3 regions of the Streptomyces sp. NPDC045026 genome follow, and region 3 is predicted to be linked to each of the others. Evidence: riboswitches for the same ligand, from Rfam matches in the RefSeq annotation. Region 3 holds a riboswitch; each other region holds the start of a gene.
What was found. A riboswitch is a leader RNA that binds a small molecule or an ion and turns the genes downstream of it on or off. The one in region 3 is predicted to bind cyclic di-AMP.

Region 1 (7,280 bases), on a different contig from region 3:
TCGCCGAGGGCCGCCAACTGCCGTACGGCGACGGCACCCCGGAGAGCCTCGCCGAGGCCAACGCCGCCTCCCTCGCCGCCTTCACCGAGCGCGACGGCGCCGTGCTGGCGGACGGCATCGTCCGTCACGCTCAGGCGTTCAACGAGGCGGCCTGTCTGCGCCCCGCGGACGAACCGACGCTCACCCCGCTGGGCCCCATGGACCTGGCGACCCTCGGCTCGTACCTGCTGACCCACATACTCGGCCACGGCTACGACATCGCCGTCGCGTTGCGCCGTCCCCACATGGTCGACCGTGAACGCGTCGAACTGACCCTGCCGTTCCTCACCTTGGCGATGCCCCGGGTCGTCGACAAACGGGCCGCGGCCGGCCATGACGGCTGCTACGAGCTGCGCGTGCGCGGCGGCTCCCGCTTCGCGGTGACCTTCGCCGACGGCGTCGCGACCGTGAGCGCCGAGCCACCGCGCCGTCCTGACTGCACGATCGAGGCCGAGCCGGTCACGTTCTTCCTGCTGGCGCTGGGCCGGTGCAGCCCGACGCGGGCCATCGCGCGCGGCAAGATCCTCGCTTGGGGGCGCAAGCCCTGGCGCGCCCCGGGCTTCCCCACCCTGTTCAGGGCGCCGTAGCGGGTGCCCGTGCCCGTACGGGAGTCGCTGCGGCGGCACCGCCCGTTTTTGTTGCTCAGGTCTTACTCAACTCTCTTCATCCCAGGCCGGATCACAGCGATGATCACTCCAACGAAGACATCGAGTGGCGAAGCGTGGACCGACCGCCGCCCGGTCGCCGAAGCGCAATCATGGGGGAGCGGAAATGGCGAAAGCAGTGCGGGCCTCGTTGGGGGAGATGTGGATCACATGCCAGGTCTGCAAGAGCGATCTCTTCCGTGAGCGAGGCGTCAAGCTCAACAGCACTGGTGGGGAGCTGTTCAATCTGGCCTGGGCCGATGAGACCGCGACGGGGCTGATCTGCTGGCGATGCGGCTTCGTGCACCTCTTCGTGAATCGAGAGATCCAGTTGCACCGCGTCAAGGACTGAGCGATGACTGACGTGCCGGCCATGCCGTGGCTCGCCGGCCAGTCAGTCGGTGGCGTGGCGGGGTGCCTTCTGCGGGATCGGGATGCAGAAGAGCGCAAGGGCGGCGGCCGTCAGGTACGCGGCCGCACCGATGGCCATGCTCGTCCGCAGCCCGGCGGTGAAGTTGCCCGCGGCGGCCAGCAGGGAGCCTCCCAGCGCGACGCCTGCGGCACTGCCAATCTGGCGGGTGGTGTTGAACAGGGCGGAGGCGGTGCCGGAGAACTCGTCCGGGGCGGCGGCCATCACGGTGGTGGTTGACCCGGTGAGGGCGAAGGACGTCCCGAAGCCCGCCGCCATCATCGGCGCGACGAGCAGTGCGTAGTCCGGGTTCGGTCCGGCCGCGGCCCAGCCGGCCAGGCCTGCCGCTCCGAGGAGCATGCCGGTGACCACAAGCGGGCGGTGTCCCGTGCGGCGTGCCAGTCGCCCGGACAGGACGGAGGCGAACATCGTCATCGCCACCGCCGGGAAGAGGGCGAGCCCGGTGCGCAGCGCGGTCAGGCCGCGCTGATGCTGGAAGTACAGACTGGCGGTGAAGACCATGCCGTAGAAGGCGAAGTTGAACAGCATGCCGATGGTCGCTGCCCCGCTCATCGGGCGGGAGCGCAGTAGACGCAGGGGCAGCACGGGGGTGCGGGCCAGGTGCTCGCGCAGGACGAACGCGGCGGCTGCCAGCACGCACAGGCCGGCCCCGGTCAGGATCAGTGGGTCCGCCCAGCCGCGTCGTCCGGCCTCGTTGAGTACGGCGGTCAGCAGGGCCACCATCGCGATGATCGCGCACTGGGCCGGCCAGTCCACGGGGCGGTCCGTCCGCCGGACCGAAGCGGGCACGCGGCGCAGCGTGAGCAGCAGGCAGGCGCATCCGACGGGCAGGTTGATGAAGAACACCCAGCGCCAGCCCACGGTCGTGACCAGGAGACCGCCCAGGAGGGGGCCGGCGGAGGCGGCGATGCCTGCCATGGAGCCCCACAGGCCGAAGGCCCGGGAGCGCTCGACGGGTGAGGGGTACGCCTCTTGGAGGAGAGCGAGGGAGGGGGGCACGATCAGCGCCGCACCGAGTCCTTCCAGCAGCCGGGCGGCGACCAGAGTCCCGGTGCTCGGGGCCAGCCCGCAGCCCGCCGAGGCGACGGTGAACACCGCTACCCCGGTGCAGAAGATCCGGCGGTTGCCCAGCCGGTCCCCGAGCGCACCGCCGGTGAGCAGCAGGCCGGCGAAGATCAGGGTGTAGCTGTTGGTGATCCACTGGATCCCGGTCAGTGAGGTCGACAGGTCCCGCCCCATCACCGGAACGGCGACGTTGATGACGGTCACGTCCAGGATGACCATGAAGTAGCCCGCGCAGACCGCGAGCAGCGGGGCCAGGGGCCGGCCCGAAGCCGCAGACCTGTCCGGTCCACAGCCCTGAGGGCCGCCGCTACGCATCATGGCGACACGTTATTTCAGGAACGCGCCTCCCTCGGCAGCCCACGGCCGTGTCAAGCTCTCACGCTGAACCGCTTCGTCAGGAGTGCGATTCGGGACGGCCGCGGGGCCGGGCCACCCTGGCCCGTGGGGTCAGGCATCGCCCGGCCCCTGCCAGGGTGGCCTCGCCTCGCCTCGCCTTGCTGCGTCCGTCAGGAGATTCGGACGAGGTGGGATGCGGTCTAGTACGGGCCGTTCACGTTGTCGATCGAGCCGTACCGGGCGGCCGCGTAGTGGCAGGCAGCGGTGATGTTGGCGACCGGGTCGTAGCTGTCCATCGACGTGCCGGGCACGTGGTAGGCGGCGAACGTGGGGGCGATGACCTGCAGGAGTCCCTTGGACGGGGTTCCGGCGAGAGCGTTGGAGTCCCAGTTGTTGATGGCCATCGGGTTGCCGGAGGACTCGCGCATGACGTTGCGGTGGATGCCCTCGTAGGAGCCGGGGATGCCATGCTGGGCCATGATGTCGAGCGACTCCTTGATCCAGCCGTCGAGGTCGTTCGTGTAGGACTTCTTCGCCGGGGCGACGGCGGGCTTGGCGGTGAGCGTGGTCGTGCGCTCGGAGCGGTCCGCCCGCTCGGCGGACGCCCTGGCGGCGGCCGGCTTCTGCGCGGACTCGGCCGGGCCCTTCTTGCCGAGGGTGAGCTTGACGCCGGGGTGGATCAGCTTCGGGTCGTCGCCGAGGACGCTGCGGTTGTCGTCGTACAGCTTCTTCCACCCGCCGCTCAGGGAGTGGTCTCGGGCGATCTTGGAGAGGGAGTCTCCCGCGACGACGACGTAGCTCGTCTGGGCCGCGGCGGGCTTGGCCGCCGTGTCGGCCTGCGCCGCGCTGGCGGCGGTCGCGCCGAGCAGCGGGAGAACGAGCACAGCCCCGCCCGTGCCTGCTGCGGCGAGGCCCCGGGTGAGCGAGCTGGACTTGGGGCGGCGGTGCTTTCCCTGTGCAGCCATGACGAATTCCTCTCCGTCGCCTACGAGGTGAGCTGTCGGGTTCGGACGGGAGACGTCCGGCCGCACTGTGAATGCGACTTCACCCCGAGCCGTTCCGGAATCCGGATCAGCGACTTACCTGGGTTCCCCGCTCCTGCCGTGCGTGCGTGAGTGAGTGGGAGTTTCCGGACAGCGGCAGGATTCGGCGTTCCATCCGGATTGGCCGTGACGTTAGGCGAGAAAGCCCGGACGGAACAAGACCAAAATTTGAATAGGGAATGCGCGAGGTCGGTTCCTGGCGGCCGGAACACTGCGCCCTCTTTGATCGAAAAGCCCAACTCTCTTTGCGTGGAACGGAAGTCCGCTCGGCCGGCCCCGGGGGCCAAGGTGGTCGGCGTGACCCATTTCACTGAATGGGATGCGGGTTGGAATGCGGCTCGACGGAGATGCCGGAGCGTGATGTTTCGCGTGAATGCCGGGCAATGCGGTCAGTCTTTGTATATGTCGTTAATAATGCGAAGAAGTATCATTCATGCGCAAACATGGACATATCGAGGAGTGGGCATTTCGTGTCAAACTGGACATATGTCCATCAATGCTGGCCTGGCCGCGTCCGGACCTTCCTCTGCACGCACCGTTGAGGCACTCGCTGCGGCCGATGGTCGGCAGGCCCTCTCGGGTCAGTGGAATGTGGAGTTCCTAGTTCCTGCTCGAGTGCATCCCGGATGGCGCGATTCGTCGACGGCTGGGTGGCGCCTGGTGATTCCTCGACCGTGAGCTGATGCCCGGCGTTCCCAAGTGGTCGGGTCCATTGGGCGGCCTTGCCGGCGGGCGAGTTGAGTTCTCTGCGGACAGGTCAACGATGGTCACAGGGCTAAAGATTGATGGTCCAACCGCCAGTCCCGAAGGCGAAGGACGCCTCGAATCAGGGTCTTGGCAGTTCCGTCGAGACCGATCCCGATAGTGACGGGACGTCAATTAGGGACCGGAACGCACCATCGGATAATTCAATTGATCCCACTCACTGAAACGCGAGAGGGAGCGGGAGCGTCACTATCGACGGCTCGCTCACGGCCTTCCTCGTCGCCGTGCTCAGCGGCCGGCTTCCCGTCCCGCTCAACAGAGCCTGACCGAAGGCACGCCGCCGTACCTGCCAGGGCGCACTGCCGGCAATCCCACCCATCGGGAAAGCGCCATGGCCGTCGTCCTGCCTCCGGCCCATACTCGTCTCCCGCCGGCTGACAGGGGCGGGGCGGCACCGACGTGCTGATCCCCGTCCACCACGAGGACACGCACGCGCGCACGGCCGCCGACTGGCGCATCGTCACCCGCGCCGTTCACCTGCTCTGGTACGAGCGCCGTGCCTTCCCGGCTGCCGGCGCACAACCACCGGCAACCCACCACATCCAAGGGACGAGATGCCGAACACGCAGAACAGCACCACGCAGAACACGACCACACAGAACAGATGGGACCAGGAGTGCGACGTCCTGGTGGCCGGTTCCGGCGGTGGCGCGCTCACCGGCGCGTACAGCGCGGCGGTCCGTGGACTGGACACCCTGGTCATCGAGAAGACCGGCTACTTCGGCGGCACCACCGCCTACGCAGGCGCCGGCCTGTGGCTGCCGGGCAATCAGGCCCAGGAGCGGGGCGGTGTGGCGGATTCCGCCGACCTTGGTCGCGCGTACTTCCGTGGGGTGGTGGGCGACGCCACCCCGCATGAGCTGCAGGACGCCTACCTCGACCACGCCGGAGAGACGGTCGCCTTCCTCGAGGGCAACGCGCACGTGCGATTCGAGTACCGCGCCTTCCCCGACTACTACGCCGCACCCGGCCGCTTCGAGGCGGGCCGCGCTGTGTTCCCCGTGGACCTGCCGGCGCCCGAGGCGCCGCACGCACTTCTCGGCGCGGTACGGCCACCGGCGTGGGCCGAACGGTTCGGTCTGCCCATGCCTGACGGCCCGCTCACCGACGGCCGTGCCTTGATCGGTCGCCTGCTGCTCGCGCTGGAGTCCACCGGGCACGGCCGCACCCTGCGGCACACCGCCCTGCGACGGCTGATCGTCGAGGGCGACCGCGTGGTCGGTGCCGAGGCCGAGCAGGACGGCGGCACTGTGCGGATCCGCGCCCGCCGGGGAGTGCTGCTCGCCGCGGGCGGCTTCGAGGCCAACGCCGAGCTGCGACGCCAGTGGCAGAACCTGCCCGGTGCCGACTGGACGATGGGCGCACCTGGAGGCAACACCGGAGACGCGATCACCGCGGCGGCCGAGGCCGGAGCCGCCACCGCTCTGCTCGACGAGTCGTGGTGGTGCCCGTCGTTGCGCTTCCCCGACGGTTCGGCCGCCTTCACCCTCGGCCTGCATGGCGGGATCTTCGTCGACGGCTCCGGCCGCCGGTTCGCGAACGAGTCGCTGCCGTACGACCGGATGGGCCGTCAGATGCTGGCCGCCAAGGCCGGAACCACGCACGACAACCCGGTCTGGTGGGTCTTCGACGGACGGTTCGGCGACGAACTGCCCGGGATTACGGTGGTGCCCGCCGACCGGAAGGCCTTCACCGAGGCCGGGCTGTGGCGCACCGCTGACACGCTGTACGGCCTCGCCGAGCGAATAGGTGTCGACGCCGGAGCCCTGCGGACCACCGTGCAGACGTTCAACAGCTACGCAGCCGACGGCGTCGACGCGGACTTCCATCGTGGAGAGGACCCGTACGACCGCTTCTTCGCCCAGGGCGACGCGGTCAACCCCTGCCTGGTGCCGATCGAGGAGGGCCCGTTCCACGCGGTGCAGATCGTCCTCGGCGACCTGGGCACGAAGGGCGGTGTACGGACCGACGCCCGGGCCCGGGTGCTGCGCGAGGACGGCAGCGCGGTCCCCGGTCTGTACGCGGCGGGCAACACCACCGCCTCCGTCTCCGGCCCCGTCTATCCGGGGCCCGGAGTACCCATCGGCTCCGCCATGGTCTTCGGGCACATCGCCGCCTCGGACATGGTGCAACAGCGGGCGGTGGCCCGGTGATCGGGAACGCCGCCCGCGTGGCCGTCCACGCCGGCCGCCACAGCACCCGTACGCGATCGCGTATTCCGGTTCCGTGAGGAGAAGTTGATGGAATGCGCTCTGGTGCTCCACGTCCCACGGTGACGCGGTGACGTTCTTGCCGTCGGAGCAGTCCGGGGTCATCACCGGGACGACCCTGCGGGGGTGGACCGCGGGATCCTCGCGGCGCCGGGCTGGTTCCGGCGTGACGAGGAGTGCTTCACCAACATGCCCCGTCCGCTGCGGTGAACGGCCGACGCGGCTGACGGGGCGGGCCGCGTCCTGCCTGCCCGCCCACGCCAGTGCTACCGGTTCAGCGCCGCGCTGCGTCCTGCCCTGCGGCCGAAGAAGCTGCCGTCGCCGAGCGACGCACCGCTCGCGTACCCCCAGGAGGCGATGCCCGCCGTGGCCCGGCCCGCCGCGTACAGCCCGGGGATCGGCTCCCCGTTCACATGCAGCACCTCGGCGTCCGTGCCGGTGGTCAGTCCACCGAGGGCGAAGCCCGAGGTCATGCCCCGCAGGTCGACCGCGCCCAGCGGGCCGCGCAGCGGCCGCAGCCAGCGGGCGGCCTTGTGCAGCAGCGGGTCCCGGCCCTCCTCGGCATGCCGGTTGTAGACCTCCAGCGTCGCCTCCAGGGCACCGGGCGGCAGCCCCATCTCGGCGGCCACCTCGGCCGCCGTCTCGCACACCCAAGTCGGCCTCAGCTGGAGGGAGTCCGGTGCGGAGGAGGCTTTGCGGGCCTCCTCGAACCCCTGCTCGTCGAGGACGAGGAACGTCTGGTTGTCCT
Region 2 (7,280 bases), on a different contig from region 3:
GACGGGTCGTCGAAGTGCGTGTAGTAGAGGTCGATGTAGTCGGTGCCGAGGCGGCGCAGGGACTCGTCGGCGGCGGACTTGATGGTGTGCGCGGACAGGCCCTTGAAGTCGGGGTGGGCGCCGACCTTGGTGGCGATGACGACATCGGAGCGGTTGCCGCGCGCGGCCAGCCACTTGCCGATGACGGTCTCGGACTCGCCGCCCTTGTTGCCCGGGACCCACGCCGAATACGCGTCGGCCGTGTCGACGAAGTTGCCGCCGGCGGCGGTGTACGCGTCGAGCACGGCGAAGGACTGCGCCTCGTCGGCGGTCCAGCCGAACACATTGCCGCCGAGGGAGAGCGGGAACACCTCGAGGTCTGACGAGCCGAGCTTGCGAAGAGAAGTCATGACCACCCACAACACCGATGTGGATCAAGATATTCCGGGCATGCCGGACCGACAGCCCTGACGTCGGGGGGTTGCCGTCAGGACCGCCGGGGTTCGGAGGGTACGAGCCTCAGATCGTCAGGCCGTTGGAGCGCAGCCACGGAGCGGGGTCGACCCCGGTCGCCTGGCCGCCCGGGTGGACCTCCAGGTGGAGGTGCGGCCCGGTCACGTTGCCGGTGGCGCCGACGCGGCCGATGATGTCGCCGCTGGTCACCTTCTGGCCGGCGCTCACGTTGAGCGACGACTGGTGGCAGAACCAGAGCTCGGTGCCGTCCGGGAGCTCCAGGACCGTGCGGTAGCCGTAAGCGCCCGCCCAGCCGGCCTCCTTGACGGTGCCGGAATGGATCGCCTTGATCGGCGTACCCGTCGGAGCGGCGAAGTCGAGACCTGTGTGGTAGCCGGAGGACCACATCGAACCGGGCTGACCGAACGTGCCGGTGATCGTGTACGAGGCGACCGGCAGCGTGAAGCTCTTGGCGAGCTTGGCGAGGCGCTCGGCCTCGGCCTTCTTCTTCGCGGCCTCCTCCGCCTTCTTCTTCTCGGCGGCGGCCTTGGCGGTGGCGGCGTCCCGCTCCTTGGCGGCGTCGTCGGCGGCCTTCTTCGCGGCGGCCTGCTCGGCGGCTGCGGCCTCGGCCTCGGCGGCCTGGTCCTGCTGCTGCTCGGCCTGCTGCATGATGCGGGCGCGCAGGGCCTCACCGGCGGTCGTGCCCTGCTCGGCGTCCGCGGTGCTGACACCGGCTTCGGTCAGCGGGCTCGCGGAGGCGCCGGACGAGTCATCGGCGCCGTCGGATATCAGCGCGCCCACGCCGGGCAGCGACTTGGCGTCGGGCAGCGAGTCCTTGACGGCCGAGAGGTCGGGCATCGAGATGTGTACGGGGGGCTTGCCGCCCTGCGCGGTGGCGATGCCGCCCGCGCCGACGGCCGCGATCACGCCGACGCCGAGAACGGTGGAGCTGCGCGCGAGACCGCCGCGCTGCTTGGCTACGCGGTGCCTGCCGCGTACGGGGCGAATGGACTCCTCGGTGGGGTTCCACTCCTCCCAGGTCTGCTCGTCCGCCGGGCCGAAGGCTTCGTCGATCGGCGCGTAGGAGAACTCTGGGGCAGGCCGGTTTGACGCCACTGGGGCGCGCTCCTTTCCTTCCTTCTCGCCTACCGGGTTAGCTGACGGGTTCGGAGCAGGAAGGTCTCCTACCGACGCCTTCCGCAAGGAAAGACGTCCGATTCACCCCAAGTTGGTGGTTCCCCGGCTCCCTTGCGGGATTAGGCGCGTGCGCACGGAGCCATCTCTTGTGACGGCTGGGACGACCGCGCTGCGTTATCGAACGTTAATAGACACCAGGGCTCGATTCCAAGCTGTTCCGACTGATCGTTAACGCCTTTGGCCTGGACTTATCGGGGCACGAGCGGGCGGAATCGGGCGAGTTGACCGGCCGTCGGAGCGGGCCGCCCATCTGACGGTTTGTCAAATGTTATGCGCAGCGACGCCGTTCGACTACGGAAGGTGAAGGCGGCGGTCACCGCTGCTTCACTGCTGCTTCACGGCCGCCTCACCGCGAGCAGCGCCATGTCGTCCGTCGTGCCGCCCCCGGTGTGCCGGCGGACCTCGGCGGCGAGCGCGGCCAGCAGCGGATCGGGCCCGGAGAACATCCGCCCGGCGAGCCGCGCCGCCGGGTCGTAGAACGTGCCGTGCACGTCGCGCGCCTCCGAGAGGCCGTCGGTGTAGAGCAGCAGCGTCGCCCCGGACGGGAACTCCGTCTCCGAAGCGCGGTCGGGCCAGGTGCCGAGCTCGCCCATCCCGAGCGGCAGCGCGGCCTCCGGCGCCGACAGGACCTTGAGCGCCCCGTCGCCGCCCAGGAGCAGGGGTTCCGGGTGGCCGCGGTTGATGACCCGTACGAGGCCGTTGCCGTGCGGGATCTCGGCGAGCACGGCCGTGGTGAAGCCCTCGGTCTCGTCGAGGCCGTTGCGCCGCATCCCCTCCCGCGCGAGCGCCCGCTCCAGACGCTGCGCGACCGCCTCCAGGGTCGACTCCTGCTCGGCCGCCTCCCGGAAGGCGCCGATGACGACGGCCACGGCGGCCACCGCCCCCATGCCCTTCCCGCGTACGTCGCCCACGACGAGCCGTACGCCGTGCGGGGTGTCCTGCACCGCGTACAGGTCACCCCCGATGAAGGCGCCTGCCTGGGCGGCCTCGTAGCGGGCGGCGATCTCCAGGCCGCCGATGCGCTCCGCGGGCTCGGGCAGAACGGCGCGCTGGGCCGCCTCGGCGATCTGGCGCACGGAGGTGAGCTGCTCACTGCCCCGCCGCACGACGCGGTTCATGACACAGGCGAGGACGGCGACGGTCACGACCGTGACGAGTTCGGTGACGGCGTCCGTGTCGTAACTGCGGGTGTATCTGAGATGCACCCCGAGTACGACGGCGACGGTCGCGAGACCGGTCAGGAAAGTGCCACGGGGCGAGAAGAACGGGGCGGCGACCAGCGGGGCCGCGGTGAACAGGGGTACGCCGGTGAACGTCGACGGCGTGACGTAGTCGTAGATCGCCCCGACCACGATGAGGAGCACGGGCAGCAGACGGACGAGGAACCGGGCGCGGGACAGGCCCTGCTCCGTCTCTCGCCTGTGCCCTCCTCGCTGCCCCACAGCTCGTCTCCCGCCACCGTCCGCGTCGGTCCCGCGTCTGCGCACGTCATCGGGCCCCACCCCAGAGTTCCCCCCGAACAGGCGGCGGGCGACCTGGTGGGACCGACCGGGTGAAAGGGGCCCGAGGCGGCGGATCGCGGAACGCTGAGGAACCGATTCGCGTTCTGTCGCCGTAATGGCGTAGAGTCGTGTTTACCGACGCGGGGTGGAGCAGCTCGGTAGCTCGCTGGGCTCATAACCCAGAGGTCGCAGGTTCAAATCCTGTCCCCGCTACTGAAGGCCGAAGGCCCGGAACCAATGGTTCCGGGCCTTCGGTGTATCCCGTATCCCCTCACCTGTTGAATTACAGGTCGAACTCGTGCGGGGGCAGGTCGAGCATCAGGCAGGCCTCGCGGACGACGGCCTGCTCGGTCTTGTCGAAGTCACCGTCGGCGCCGCCGATGACGATGCCGATCTGGATGACCGCGCGCGCCTCGGCGGGCTTCTTCTTCGCCTTGGCGATCTCCTGGAGGACGCTGACCTTGCCGAAGGCGAAGTCGGCGGTCAGCTTGTTCAGGTTCGCGTCGAAGCGGCTCTGGAGCTGGTCCGCCGGGAAGTTCTGCAGCACCTCGTTCGTGGAGATGAGCTGGGCCACGCGGCTGCGCTCGGCCGGGTCGACCGTGCCGTCGGCCGCGGCGACCAGCGCGCACATCGCCATACTCGCGTCACGGAAGGCGCCGCTCTTCAGGTCGTTCTTCTTCGCCATCAGCTGCGTCTGCATCGTCGACGCGGACTCCTTGAAGCGATCCCACAGGGCCATGACTCTCCTCGTTCGGCCTTACTGATCTTCTACAGCGCTGTAGAAACTAGCGGCGAGCGGCAAAAGTTCCGCCCCTAAACTGAACCCCCAGAACCCACCCCCAGAACGCCTTGCACCCCTTGAAGGCCTTGCACCGCATACGGGGGAGCCTTTCGCGGTCCGATGAACGGGAGAAGACGACGGTGACGACACCCGAGAATCCGTGACGGCGCACGAGAGTGACCGACACCGCCCCGGACCCCGTCGCCGCCCCGCCCGCCGGCCGTACGACGCTCCAGCTCCTGCGCTCCCTCGACAGCGGCCCACGTGGCCTCACCGAGGCGGAGGCCGAGCGGCGCCTGGCCCGCCACGGCGAGAACGTCCTGCCAGGAACGCGCCCCCTGTCCTGGCCCCGCCTCGCCGCCCGCAGCCTGCGCGACCCGTTCACCGGCGTCCTGCTCTGCCTCGGCCTCGTCTCGGCGACCGTCGCGGCCTGGGGCACCGCCTGCGTGATCCTCGTCCTGGTCGGCGTCAGCTGCGTCCTGCGCTGTACGGGCGAGCGCCGTGCGGACAGTGCCATGGCGGGCCTGCGCGACCTGGTCGCGACGACGGCGACCGTGCTGCGCCGCCCCGGCGACGACGGAACCGCCTCACCGGCCGAACGTGAGCTCCCCGTAAGCCAGTTGGTGCCCGGCGACGTGGTGCGCCTCGGCCCCGGCGACCTGATCCCCGCCGACGTGCGCCTCCTGCGGGCGCAGGGCCTGAGCGTGCAACAGGCCGCGTTCACCGGGGAGTCGGTGCCGGTCGACAAGCGTCCGGTGGACCTGCCCGCGGACGGCGAGTCGACGCAACTGTGCTTCCAGGGCGGCAGCGTGGCGTCCGGGAGCGCGAGCGCCGTGGTGCTCGCGACGGGTGCCGGAACCCGCTTCGCAGCGGCCCACGGGACGGTGGGCGCACGGCGTGGGGCGAGCGCGTTCGAGCGGTCGGTGCACGGCATCTCCTGGACCCTGATCCGTTTCATGCTGCTGACGCCGCCGCTGGTCCTGATGGCGGGCGCCGCGCTGCGCGGCCGGGGCCTGGAGACCCTGCCGTTCGCCGTCGCGGTGGCCGTCGGGCTCACACCGGAGATGCTGCCGGTCATCGTCACGACGGCGCTCGCCCGCGGCTCGGCGCTGCTCGCCCGTACCCACGGCGTCATCGTCAGACGGCTCCCCGCGCTGCACGACATCGGCGCCGTCGACATCCTGTGCGTCGACAAGACAGGCACCCTCACCCAGGACCGTCCGGCCGTCGACCTGGCCCGCACCGACCCCGACGCGCTGCACTGGGCGGCCGTCTCCGCCTGGTGGACGCTCCAGCTCGCCGACCTGCCGGCCCCGGACGCGCTCGACGAGGCGCTCATCGCGCATGCGGACGCGGCCTTCACCGACGCGTACGACGGGATCACCGCCCTGCCCTTCGACTCCGTACGGCGCCTCGCCACCGTCGTCGTCCGGCTGCCCGGCACGCCCGGCACGGTCACGCTCGCCGTCAAGGGCTCCGCGGAGAACGTCCTGGAGCGGTGCGCCCTCGACGAAACGGAACGCGCGAGTCTGCTCGCCCGAGCGGCGGCGCTGTCCGGCGACGGGCTGCGGCTCCTCGCGGTGGCGACCGCCGAACGCCCCGCCCGGCACCGCGCGTACAGCACCGCCGACGAACACGGCCTCGCCTTCACGGGCTTCGTCACCTTCACCGACGCCCTCGTGCCGACCGCAGCGCAGGCCCTGCGCGACCTCGGCGAGCGCGGCGTCACGGTCAAGGTCATCACCGGCGACCACCCCGGCACGGCGGCCCGCGCCCTGCGCGATCTGGGGCTCGCTCCCGGCGACGTACAGACCGCGGACGCCCTCGACGCGCTCACGGACGCGGAACTGTCCCGCCTCGCCCACCGCACCACCGTCTTCTCCCGCTGCACCCCCGCCGACAAGGCGCGCATCGTGACGGCCCTGCGCTCCGGCGGACGGACGACCGTCGGCTTCCTGGGCGACGGCGTGAACGACCTGCCCGCACTGCGCGCCGCCGATGTCGGGATCTGCCCGCGCGACGCGGTCGCGGTGGCGCGCGACGCGGCGGACATCGTCCTCGCGCAGCCCGCGGACCGGCCGGGCAAGGACCTCACCGCGATCGGCCACGCGATCACCGCGGGCCGTCACAGCAGCGGCAACATCGCCACGTATCTGCGCGTCACGCTCTCCTCGAACCTCGGCAACGTGATCGCGATGCTCTCGGCGGGCCTCCTGCTGCCGTTCCTGCCGATGCTCCCGGCGCAGGTGCTCGCGCAGAACCTGTGCTTCGACGCGGCCCAGCTCTCGTTCGCCTTCGACCGGCCTGCGGCCGACGCGCTGCGCCGGCCCACGACGCTGCGCCCGCGCGACTTCCTGCGCTTCATCACCGGGTTCGGCGTCCTCAACGCCGCCGCCGACCTCGCGACCTTCGGCGTCCTCGCGCTCGCCCTGCACTCCACGGCGGGCGGGGCCGACGAGGCGGCGTTCCACTCGGGCTGGTTCACCGAGAACCTCCTGACACAGGCTCTGGTGATGCTGCTCCTGCGCACCGGCCGCGCCCCGCGCACCCCGGGCCCGGTCCGCTGGGCGGTCGCGTCCCTGACCGCAGTCGGCATCCTGCTGCCCCTGACCCCCGCCGCCCACCCGCTCGGCATGACTGCCCTGCCACCCGTGTACTACGCACTCCTCGCGGCGGTCCTCACCCTGTACGCGGCCGCGCTGACGGCGGTGAAGAGGCGGTACGTACGGGAGGCATGAGGGGCAACTGAGTTCGGCGGGACGGCGCAGCGGTGTGACGGAAGAGCCGCCCGTCGTGGAGTACGTGGTGTGAGGCGAGCGCGATCAGGCTTGTTGATGACGCCGCGCGAAGGCGGCAGCCATCAGCATGGCCAAGGTCGTGTTGTGGGCGGTCCAGAACAAGAGCTTGGCGTTCAGCCCGTTCACCGTCCGCAACTCCCCGTCCGTGTGACGGCAGAACGAGTCGGGCGGGTAGTACTGCGATACGGGAGTGCCGCTTCTGCCGCAGGGCGACGTTTCGGGAAACAGGAACGGCTGCGCCCGCTGCGAGAGGGCCCAGCCGACGAGGATTGTCAGCCATCCGGCCAGCAAGAACACGGCAACTATCCAGTGAGGGACCCTCGCTCGCTTCCCCAGCCTCCAGACCACCGAGGTGGGCACGACGACGACAAACGCAGCGAACAGCAAGATGATCACCGGCGAACTCCGTTCCTGGTTCGCTGTCTTCGCTGTGCCGCGGCAGTAGGAGGGGATGCCTCCCCAACGATCACTGGACGCTGCCGTCTTGAGGGCTCCGCAGCCTTCGCGTGCGACCGACGAGGAGCAGAGCCGAGCAGGCGACGGCGCAGACGAGCCCTACGTACATCAGGA
Region 3 (7,280 bases):
CGTGACCGGCGTCGACGGCGCCTCGCACAACGGCATGTGGGACATGTCCGTCCTCCAGGTCGTGCCCGGCCTGCGCATCGCCGCACCACGCGACGCCGAGCAACTGCGGGCGCAGCTGCGCGAAGCGGTCGCCGTGGACGACGCCCCGACCCTGATCCGGTTCCCGAAGGAGTCGGTCGGCCCCGAGATCCCGGCGGTCGACCGGATCGGCGGCCTCGACGTACTGCACCGGTCCGACGACCCGGCCATCCTCCTCGTCTCCGTCGGTGTCATGGCGCCGGTGTGCCTCCAGGTCGCGGAGCTCCTGGCGGCGCGCGGCATCAACTGCACGGTGGTGGACCCACGTTGGGTCAAACCCGTCGACCCGGACCTCGCCCCGCTCGCCGCACGGCACCGGCTCGTCGCCGTCGTCGAGGACAACAGCAAGGCGGCCGGCGTCGGCTCCGCCGTGGCGCTCGCGCTCGGCGAGGCCGAAGTCGACGTCCCCGTAAGGCGGTTCGGGATCCCCGACCAGTTCCTCGCGCACGCCAAGCGCGGCGAGGTGCTCGCCGACATCGGGCTCACGCCCGTCGAGATCGCCGGACGGATCGGCGCCAGCATGGCCCTGAAGGCCGAGACCTGGGCCCTAGTGGCCGGCAAGGAGAGCGACGACGTATGAGCAAGGAGTTCGATCTCGCCAGACTCCTGGCCGAGCGCGGCGCCGAGCGCTACGAGCTGCACGCCAAGTACCTCAACCACCAGCTCCCGCGCATGCTGCACACCATCGGCTTCGACAAGGTCTACGAGCGGGCGGAAGGCGCCTACTTCTGGGACGAGGACGGCAACGACTACCTGGACATGCTCGCCGGGTTCGGTGTGATGGGCCTCGGCCGGCACCACGCCGTCGTCCGCAAGGCGCTGCACGACGTCCTCGACGCCTCGCTCGCCGACCTCACCCGCTTCGACTGCCAGCCGCTGCCGGGTCTGCTCGCCGAGAAGCTGCTCGCGCACAGCCCGCACCTGGACCGGGTCTTCTTCGGCAACAGCGGTACGGAGGCCGTCGAGACGGCGCTGAAGTTCGCCCGGTACGCGACGGGCAAGCCACGGATCCTGTACTGCGGGCACGCCTTCCACGGGCTGACCACCGGGTCTCTGTCCGTGAACGGTGAGTCCGGATTCCGGGACGGCTTCGCGCCGCTCCTGCCGGACACGGCGGTGCCGCTCGGCGACCTCGACGCCCTGCGCGCGGAACTCGCGAAGGGAGACGTGGCCGGGCTGATCGTCGAGCCCATCCAGGGCAAGGGAGTCCACGCGGCGCCGCCCGGCTATCTGCGCGCCGCTCAGGAACTGCTCCACCAGCACAAGGCGCTGCTCATCGCGGACGAGGTGCAGACGGGCCTCGGCAGGACAGGTGACTTCTACGCCTATCAGCACGACCAGGGGGTCGAGCCTGACCTCGTATGCGTGGCGAAGGCGCTCTCCGGCGGGTATGTGCCCGTCGGTGCGACGCTCGGCAAGGACTGGATCTTCAAGAAGGTCTACTCGTCCATGGACCGGGTCCTCGTGCACTCGGCCAGCTTCGGCTCGAACGCGCAGGCCATGGCCGCAGGGCTTGCCGTGCTCTCCGTGATGGAGAACGAGGAGGTCGTCGCGAACGCCCGGGCCACCGGTGAGCTCCTGAAGACCCGGCTCGCCGAGCTCGTCGACCGCTACGAGCTGCTGAGCGACGTACGCGGGCGCGGCCTGATGATCGGCATCGAGTTCGGGCGGCCGAAGTCGCTGAAGCTGCGCAGCCGCTGGACGATGCTCCAGGCCGCGCGCAAGGGTCTGTTCGCGCAGATGGTCGTCGTGCCGCTGCTCCAGAAGCACCGGATCCTCACGCAGGTCTCCGGTGACCACCTGGAGGTCATCAAGCTGATCCCGCCGCTGATCATCGGGGAGCGCGAGGTGGACCGCTTCGTCGAGGCGTTCACCGCCGTCATGGACGACGCGCACTCGGGCGGCGGGCTGATGTGGGACTTCGGCAAGACGCTGGTGAAGCAGGCGGTCGCCAACCGCTGAGTTCGCGAGACGGCTGCTTCTTAAACGCGAAACGGCTGCTTCTTAACGAAGACGCCGTTTGCCTCTGGGGCAAGAAATTTGCCCCAGAGGCAGGTCTCTGGCTCAATCGACGGTATGAGCCCTGCACCTGAGGAGCCGGCTCCGGAACCCACGGAGCTGCCCGCCGTCGCCCCGCAGCTGCGCGCACTCCGGCGCCGCGCCGCCCTGACCCTGGAGGCCGCCGCCCGGGCCGCCGGGCTCTCGCCGGCCCACCTCTCCCGCCTGGAGACGGGGCGCCGCCAGCCCTCGCTCCCGATGCTGCTCGCCCTCGCCCGCACCTACGGTACGACGGTCTCCGAACTCCTGGGCGAGATGCCCGCCGACCGGGACGCGGTCGTGCGCTCCGGCGACATGGAGGCCACCGAGGCGGGCGGCTGGATCTACCGGCAGGCGGGCGCCCCGGGGCGCGGCATGCAGGCGCTGCGCGTGCACGTGCCGTTCGGCGCCCAGGGCGACATCGTGCGGATCCACCCCGGTGAGGAGTGGCTGTACGTCCTCGAAGGACGGCTGAGGCTGCGGCTCGGGGACACCGCGTACGCGCTCGCGCCGGGGGACAGCGCGCACTTCGACTCGCTCACCCCGCACCGGATCGCCGCCGCCGACCGCGACGGCGCCGAGCTCCTCTTCGTACACACCCTGCTGCAGAGCCCGTCCGCCGCGCTGTGTCTCGGCCCGGCGACGGGCGCCGGCGAACGGACCCAGGGAGGTCCCCAATGAGCTCAGAGCCGAACGACGTGACCGAGCCGGAGCGGCCCGCCCGCCGCGACATCGAGGACAAGCTCCCCCGCGGCATCTGGGTGCGCCTGCTCGTCTACGTCTTCGCCGGGCACCTCGTCGCGGGCTTCATCTATCTGCTGTTCACGCTGGGGGCGTCGCGCGGGTGACGCGCCCAGCGTGGGGCCGCTGAGCCTCAGTCGAGGAGGCGCTCGCGCAGCCGGTCGCGCTGGGCGGGGGACAGCTTGAGGCCTTCCTCCAGGTAGCGGTCGGTCGAGCCCCAGGTCTGCACGACCTGCTCGAAGGCGGCCGCCAGATACGTGGCGCGGGCGTCGAACAGGGGGCTCAGCAGCTCCATGACCTCGGGGGACATCGCGTCCTTCGAGGTGCTGCTGCGGTGCACCTTGTAGCGGCGGTGCGTGGCGTTTGACTCCAGGTAGTCCGCCTCGATGGCGTCGCGCTCCACACCCACGGCCAGGAGCGTGACCGCTATCGAGAGGCCCGCGCGGTCCTTGCCGGCCGCGCAGTGCATGAGTGCGGGCACGCTGTCCTCGGCGATGGCGTGCAGGACCTGGCTGTGCTCGGCGGTGCGCTCCGTGATGATCGCCCGGTACGACTCGATCATGCGGTTCGCGGCCTGGCCTTCGGACAGGGCGGCGCGCAGCTCGTCGAGGTGGCCGTCGCGCACCATCTGCCAGAACTCGGCGCCGTCCGCCGGGTCGGTCAGCGGCAGATTCACGTTCCGCACGCCGGGCAGCGTGACGTCGGGCCCTTCGAGGCGCTGGTCGGCGGCGTTACGGAAGTCGAAGATCGTGTGCAGCCCGAGCGAGGAGAGGAACGCGGCGTCCTCGTCCGTGGCGTGCGCGAGGTGACCACTGCGGAACAGCACGCCCTGCTTCACCCGACGGCCGTCCACGGTCGGGAGACCACCCACATCGCGGAAGTTGCGCACTCCGGCCAACTCGGGCTCGGTGGACGGGACCTGCTGCGTCACGGGGGCTCCTCCCGGTCGGCCGCGGCGCTGCTCGCCTGCGGGCGCCTTCGACGATACGACATGGCTGCCAGGGGCAACCATGTGAGAGGGCGGCTGGCGATTGCGCGTCGAATGTCCTGAATGGGGGGTATGTGGGCATACGCGAGTTACGGGGTAACTGTTCCTGAAATCGGGGCAGATGGTGGGCGTTGCGTGAGCAGGGTCATAGCGGTGACCGTGCGTGGCGGCCGGGCCGGGAGAATTTCCCGCAGGTATCGCAGTTGCAAAGATCGTGAATAGACGGAGTGTGACGGATTTTTCCGGAAAGGGTCATTTAAGGATCAAGAACCGGAATGCCCAAGGGGATTCGCGCCTTGTCCCCGCGCTCCCCGCTCGCTTACGTTCGGCGCAATCCGGACGGACCGCCTCATCCTGCCGCCGCCCGGAATCCGCACTTCGATCCGTGCTCGGCAGGAGCGGGGGACCCAGGTAGATCGCCGTTTCCGGGACACCGGGCACGGCTCGGGGTGAAGCCGCGCCCGAAAGGCGCGCGGCCGGGCAGCTCCAGCCCGAACCCGACAGCTCACCTCGCAGGCGACGGAGAGGAATCCCCCATGCCCGCGAAGGGTAAGCACCGCCGTCCCAAGTCCCAGCGCTTCGCGCGCTCGATCGCCGTGGCCGGAGTGGGCGGCGTCGCGCTCGCGCTGCCGCTGATGGGTGCCACCGGTGCCCACGCCGCGACCCCCGCTGCCGCCCACTCGGTCGCACAGGCCGCCGCCGCTCCTGCCGCGGCCAAGACCTATGCCGTGAAGGACGGGGACACCCTTTCGAAGATCGCCGACGCTCAGCACGTCAGCGGCGGCTGGAAGAAGCTCTACTCCGACAACCGCTCGGTCATCGGCGGCGACCCGTCCTCGATCCGTCCGGGCCTGAAGCTGACGATCGGCCAGCAGGCCGCGGCACCCGCCGCGAAGTCCCCGGCCACCGCCACGCAGGCCGCCGCGCCCAAGACCGCGGCGGCGACCACCACCGGTGCCGGCTACACGCTGCCCGTCCAGGGCGCCTCCATCGGCACGGCGTACAAGACCGCAGGCGCCATGTGGTCCAGCGGCTACCACACCGGTGTCGACTTCGTGGTCCCGACGGGCACCTCGATCAAGGCCATCGCCGCGGGCACCGTCGTGTCGGCCGGCCTTGACGGCGCGTACGGCAACGAGGTCGTCATTCAGCACGCCGACGGCAAGTTCTCGCAGTACGCCCACATGTCGTCCCTCTCCGTCTCGTCCGGACAGGCCGTGACCGAGGGTCAGCAGATCGGCCTCTCCGGCGCGACCGGCAACGTCACGGGACCGCACCTGCACTTCGAGATCCGCACCACCGCGAGCTACGGCTCGGACGTGGACCCGGCCGCGTACCTCCGTGGGCACGGGGTCTCGCTCTGACCTCCATGGCATGACATGAAGGGGCGGGTCCGGTTCCGGGGCCGCCCCTTTGTCGTGTTCCTGCGTCGTGCCCATGCGCCGTATCCCCGACCCCCGTCGTATTCCTGAAATCGCGAAACTGACCGGGTGGGCTATATCACCACCCGTCAACCCCTTCTTACGGTCGCGTAGGTCACATCGCAGGGTGAAAGATGTGTGGTCGTGGCAAACGAATCGAGATCACTCAGCGGCGGCACGATTCGGTCCTACGCGGCGGTGGGGGACAGCTTCACCGAAGGCGTCGGGGACCCCGGTCCCGACGGGGCCTTCGTGGGCTGGGCCGACCGTCTCGCCGTCCTCCTGGACGACCGGACCCCCGAGCACTCCTTCCGGTACGCGAACCTCGCCGTGCGCGGCAAGCTCCTCGACCAGATCGTGGAGGACCAGCTCCCGCGCGCCGTCGAACTCGCCCCGGACCTGGTGACCTTCGCCGCCGGCGGCAACGACATCATCCGTCCCGGCACCGACCCCGACGACGTGGCGGAGCGCTTCGAGAAGGCCGTGGCCAAGCTGACCTCCGCCGTCGGCACGGTCATGGTGACCACCGGCTTCGACACCCGGGACGTGCCGGTCCTCAAGCATCTGCGCGGCAAGATCGCGACGTACAACGGGCATGTGCGCGCGGTCGCCGACCGCTACGGCTGCCCGGTGCTCGACCTGTGGTCCCTCAAGACCGTCCAGGACCGCCGTGCCTGGGACGACGATCGGCTCCACCTCTCGCCCGAGGGGCACACGCGGGTGGCGCTGCGGGCCGGGCAGGCGCTCGGCGTCGAGGTGCCGGCGGACCCGGACCAGCCGTGGCCGGTGCAGCCGCCGCGCGGCACGCTGGAAGTGCGGCGCGACGACATCCACTGGGCGCGGGAATTCCTGGTGCCGTGGATCGGCCGACGGCTGCGCGGCGAGTCGTCCGGGGATCACGTGGCGGCGAAGCGGCCGGATCTGCTGCCGCTCTGACGGGAGCCGGGCGTGTGATGGGGGAGCTTGCCCTTGGGGGGCGGCTCCCCCGCGTCATTTCTGCGCGGTCACCCCGGGCTCCCGTCGGAGCCCGACGTCGCGGTGCCGTCAGCCCGACGTCGCCGCCGTAGCCGTCAGGTCCGACCGCTCGAGCCCCAACTCCCGGGCCAGCGCGTCGTCGACCCACTCCTGCATGCGGGCCCGCGAGACCGTCCCCGTATAGGCGGTCATCTGCACCGCGAGACCGTCGAGGAGCGCCGTCAGGCGCAGCGCGGCGCCCGCCGGGTCCGGGCAGCGGAACTCGCCGGCCGCCACGCCCTCCGCGACGACCTCGGTGAGCGCCGCCTTCCACTGCTTGTCCAGGTCGCGGGTGACCTCCCGCAGCGCGGGCTCACGCAGCGCCGCGGACCAGCCCTCGATCCACAGCCGCCAGCCCTTGGCCTGTCCGGTCGGCGCGTACCACCGCACGGCCGAGCGCAGCCGGCGCAGCGCCGTCGTGCGCTTGCCGAGCAGCTTGCGCAGATGTGCCAGGTCGCCCTCGGCGGCATGCGCGAACGCGGCAGCGACGAGCTTTTCCTTCGTCGAGAAGTGGTACAGAACCAGCGCGTTGCTCACCCCGAGCGCTGCGGCGACGTCGGCGATGCGCACGGCTGCCACGCCCCGCGCCTCGATCTGCTCGATGGCGGCCCGCAGCAACTCTTCGCGCCGCTCGGCCACGCTCAACCGCACTCTTGCCACGCGGTAACACTACACACGGGCACCGACGTCCGGCGCCGCGCGGCGAAGGCCGTGCGAACGGCTCGTGCATGACTCTTGACAGCGCCCAGTGGCGCCCGCCACAGTCTCGCTTACTGACTGGCCGTTCAGTCAATAGGCCGTCCTGAGAACAACCGTCACGCCCCGTGCCCCGCATTGCAGCAGGAGTTTCCCCGTGACCCAAGCGCCGCCGAAGCCGCCGAAACCGCCCGTCGAGCCATCCGAGTCGTCCGAGCCGTCCACAGGCGCACCCGACCTGTCCGAGGGATGGGGTGAACAGCGCTCCAGGCTCAAGAAGGACCTGCGCAGGCTGGACGTCCTGT

Region 1: linked by a shared signal. The riboswitch ahead of AC07EJ_RS34130 (transglycosylase SLT domain-containing protein) and the one ahead of AC07EJ_RS31435 (LysM peptidoglycan-binding domain-containing M23 family metallopeptidase) in region 3 are both predicted to bind cyclic di-AMP.
Region 2: linked by a shared signal. The riboswitch ahead of AC07EJ_RS15240 (M23 family metallopeptidase) and the one ahead of AC07EJ_RS31435 (LysM peptidoglycan-binding domain-containing M23 family metallopeptidase) in region 3 are both predicted to bind cyclic di-AMP.

Annotation. Positions count from the first base shown of each region.
Region 1 is NZ_JBWKIS010000022.1:144,396-151,675, reverse strand. It holds gene AC07EJ_RS34145 (maleylpyruvate isomerase family mycothiol-dependent enzyme) at 1-626, shown strand, start outside; gene AC07EJ_RS34140 (hypothetical protein) at 811-1,035, shown strand; gene AC07EJ_RS34135 (MFS transporter) at 1,078-2,493, opposite strand; gene AC07EJ_RS34130 (transglycosylase SLT domain-containing protein) at 2,715-3,479, opposite strand; cyclic di-AMP (ydaO/yuaA leader) riboswitch at 3,482-3,650, opposite strand; gene AC07EJ_RS34125 (FAD-binding protein) at 4,877-6,475, shown strand; gene AC07EJ_RS34120 (FAD-dependent oxidoreductase) at 6,799-7,280, opposite strand, start outside.
Region 2 is NZ_JBWKIS010000006.1:21,155-28,434, forward strand. It holds gene AC07EJ_RS15235 (aldo/keto reductase) at 1-389, opposite strand, end outside; gene AC07EJ_RS15240 (M23 family metallopeptidase) at 499-1,548, opposite strand; cyclic di-AMP (ydaO/yuaA leader) riboswitch at 1,560-1,705, opposite strand; gene AC07EJ_RS15245 (PP2C family protein-serine/threonine phosphatase) at 1,965-3,071, opposite strand; tRNA gene AC07EJ_RS15250 (tRNA-Met) at 3,271-3,344, shown strand; gene AC07EJ_RS15255 (tellurite resistance TerB family protein) at 3,415-3,870, opposite strand; gene mgtA (magnesium-translocating P-type ATPase) at 4,089-6,650, shown strand; gene AC07EJ_RS15265 (hypothetical protein) at 6,735-7,106, opposite strand; gene AC07EJ_RS15270 (hypothetical protein) at 7,177-7,280, opposite strand, start outside.
Region 3 is NZ_JBWKIS010000019.1:66,054-73,333, forward strand. It holds gene dxs (1-deoxy-D-xylulose-5-phosphate synthase) at 1-658, shown strand, start outside; gene AC07EJ_RS31415 (aspartate aminotransferase family protein) at 655-2,040, shown strand; gene AC07EJ_RS31420 (helix-turn-helix domain-containing protein) at 2,155-2,796, shown strand; gene AC07EJ_RS31425 (DUF6126 family protein) at 2,793-2,963, shown strand; gene AC07EJ_RS31430 (tyrosine-protein phosphatase) at 2,990-3,787, opposite strand; cyclic di-AMP (ydaO/yuaA leader) riboswitch at 4,196-4,376, shown strand; gene AC07EJ_RS31435 (LysM peptidoglycan-binding domain-containing M23 family metallopeptidase) at 4,381-5,208, shown strand; gene AC07EJ_RS31440 (SGNH/GDSL hydrolase family protein) at 5,410-6,201, shown strand; gene AC07EJ_RS31445 (TetR/AcrR family transcriptional regulator) at 6,310-6,939, opposite strand; gene AC07EJ_RS31450 (APC family permease) at 7,133-7,280, shown strand, end outside.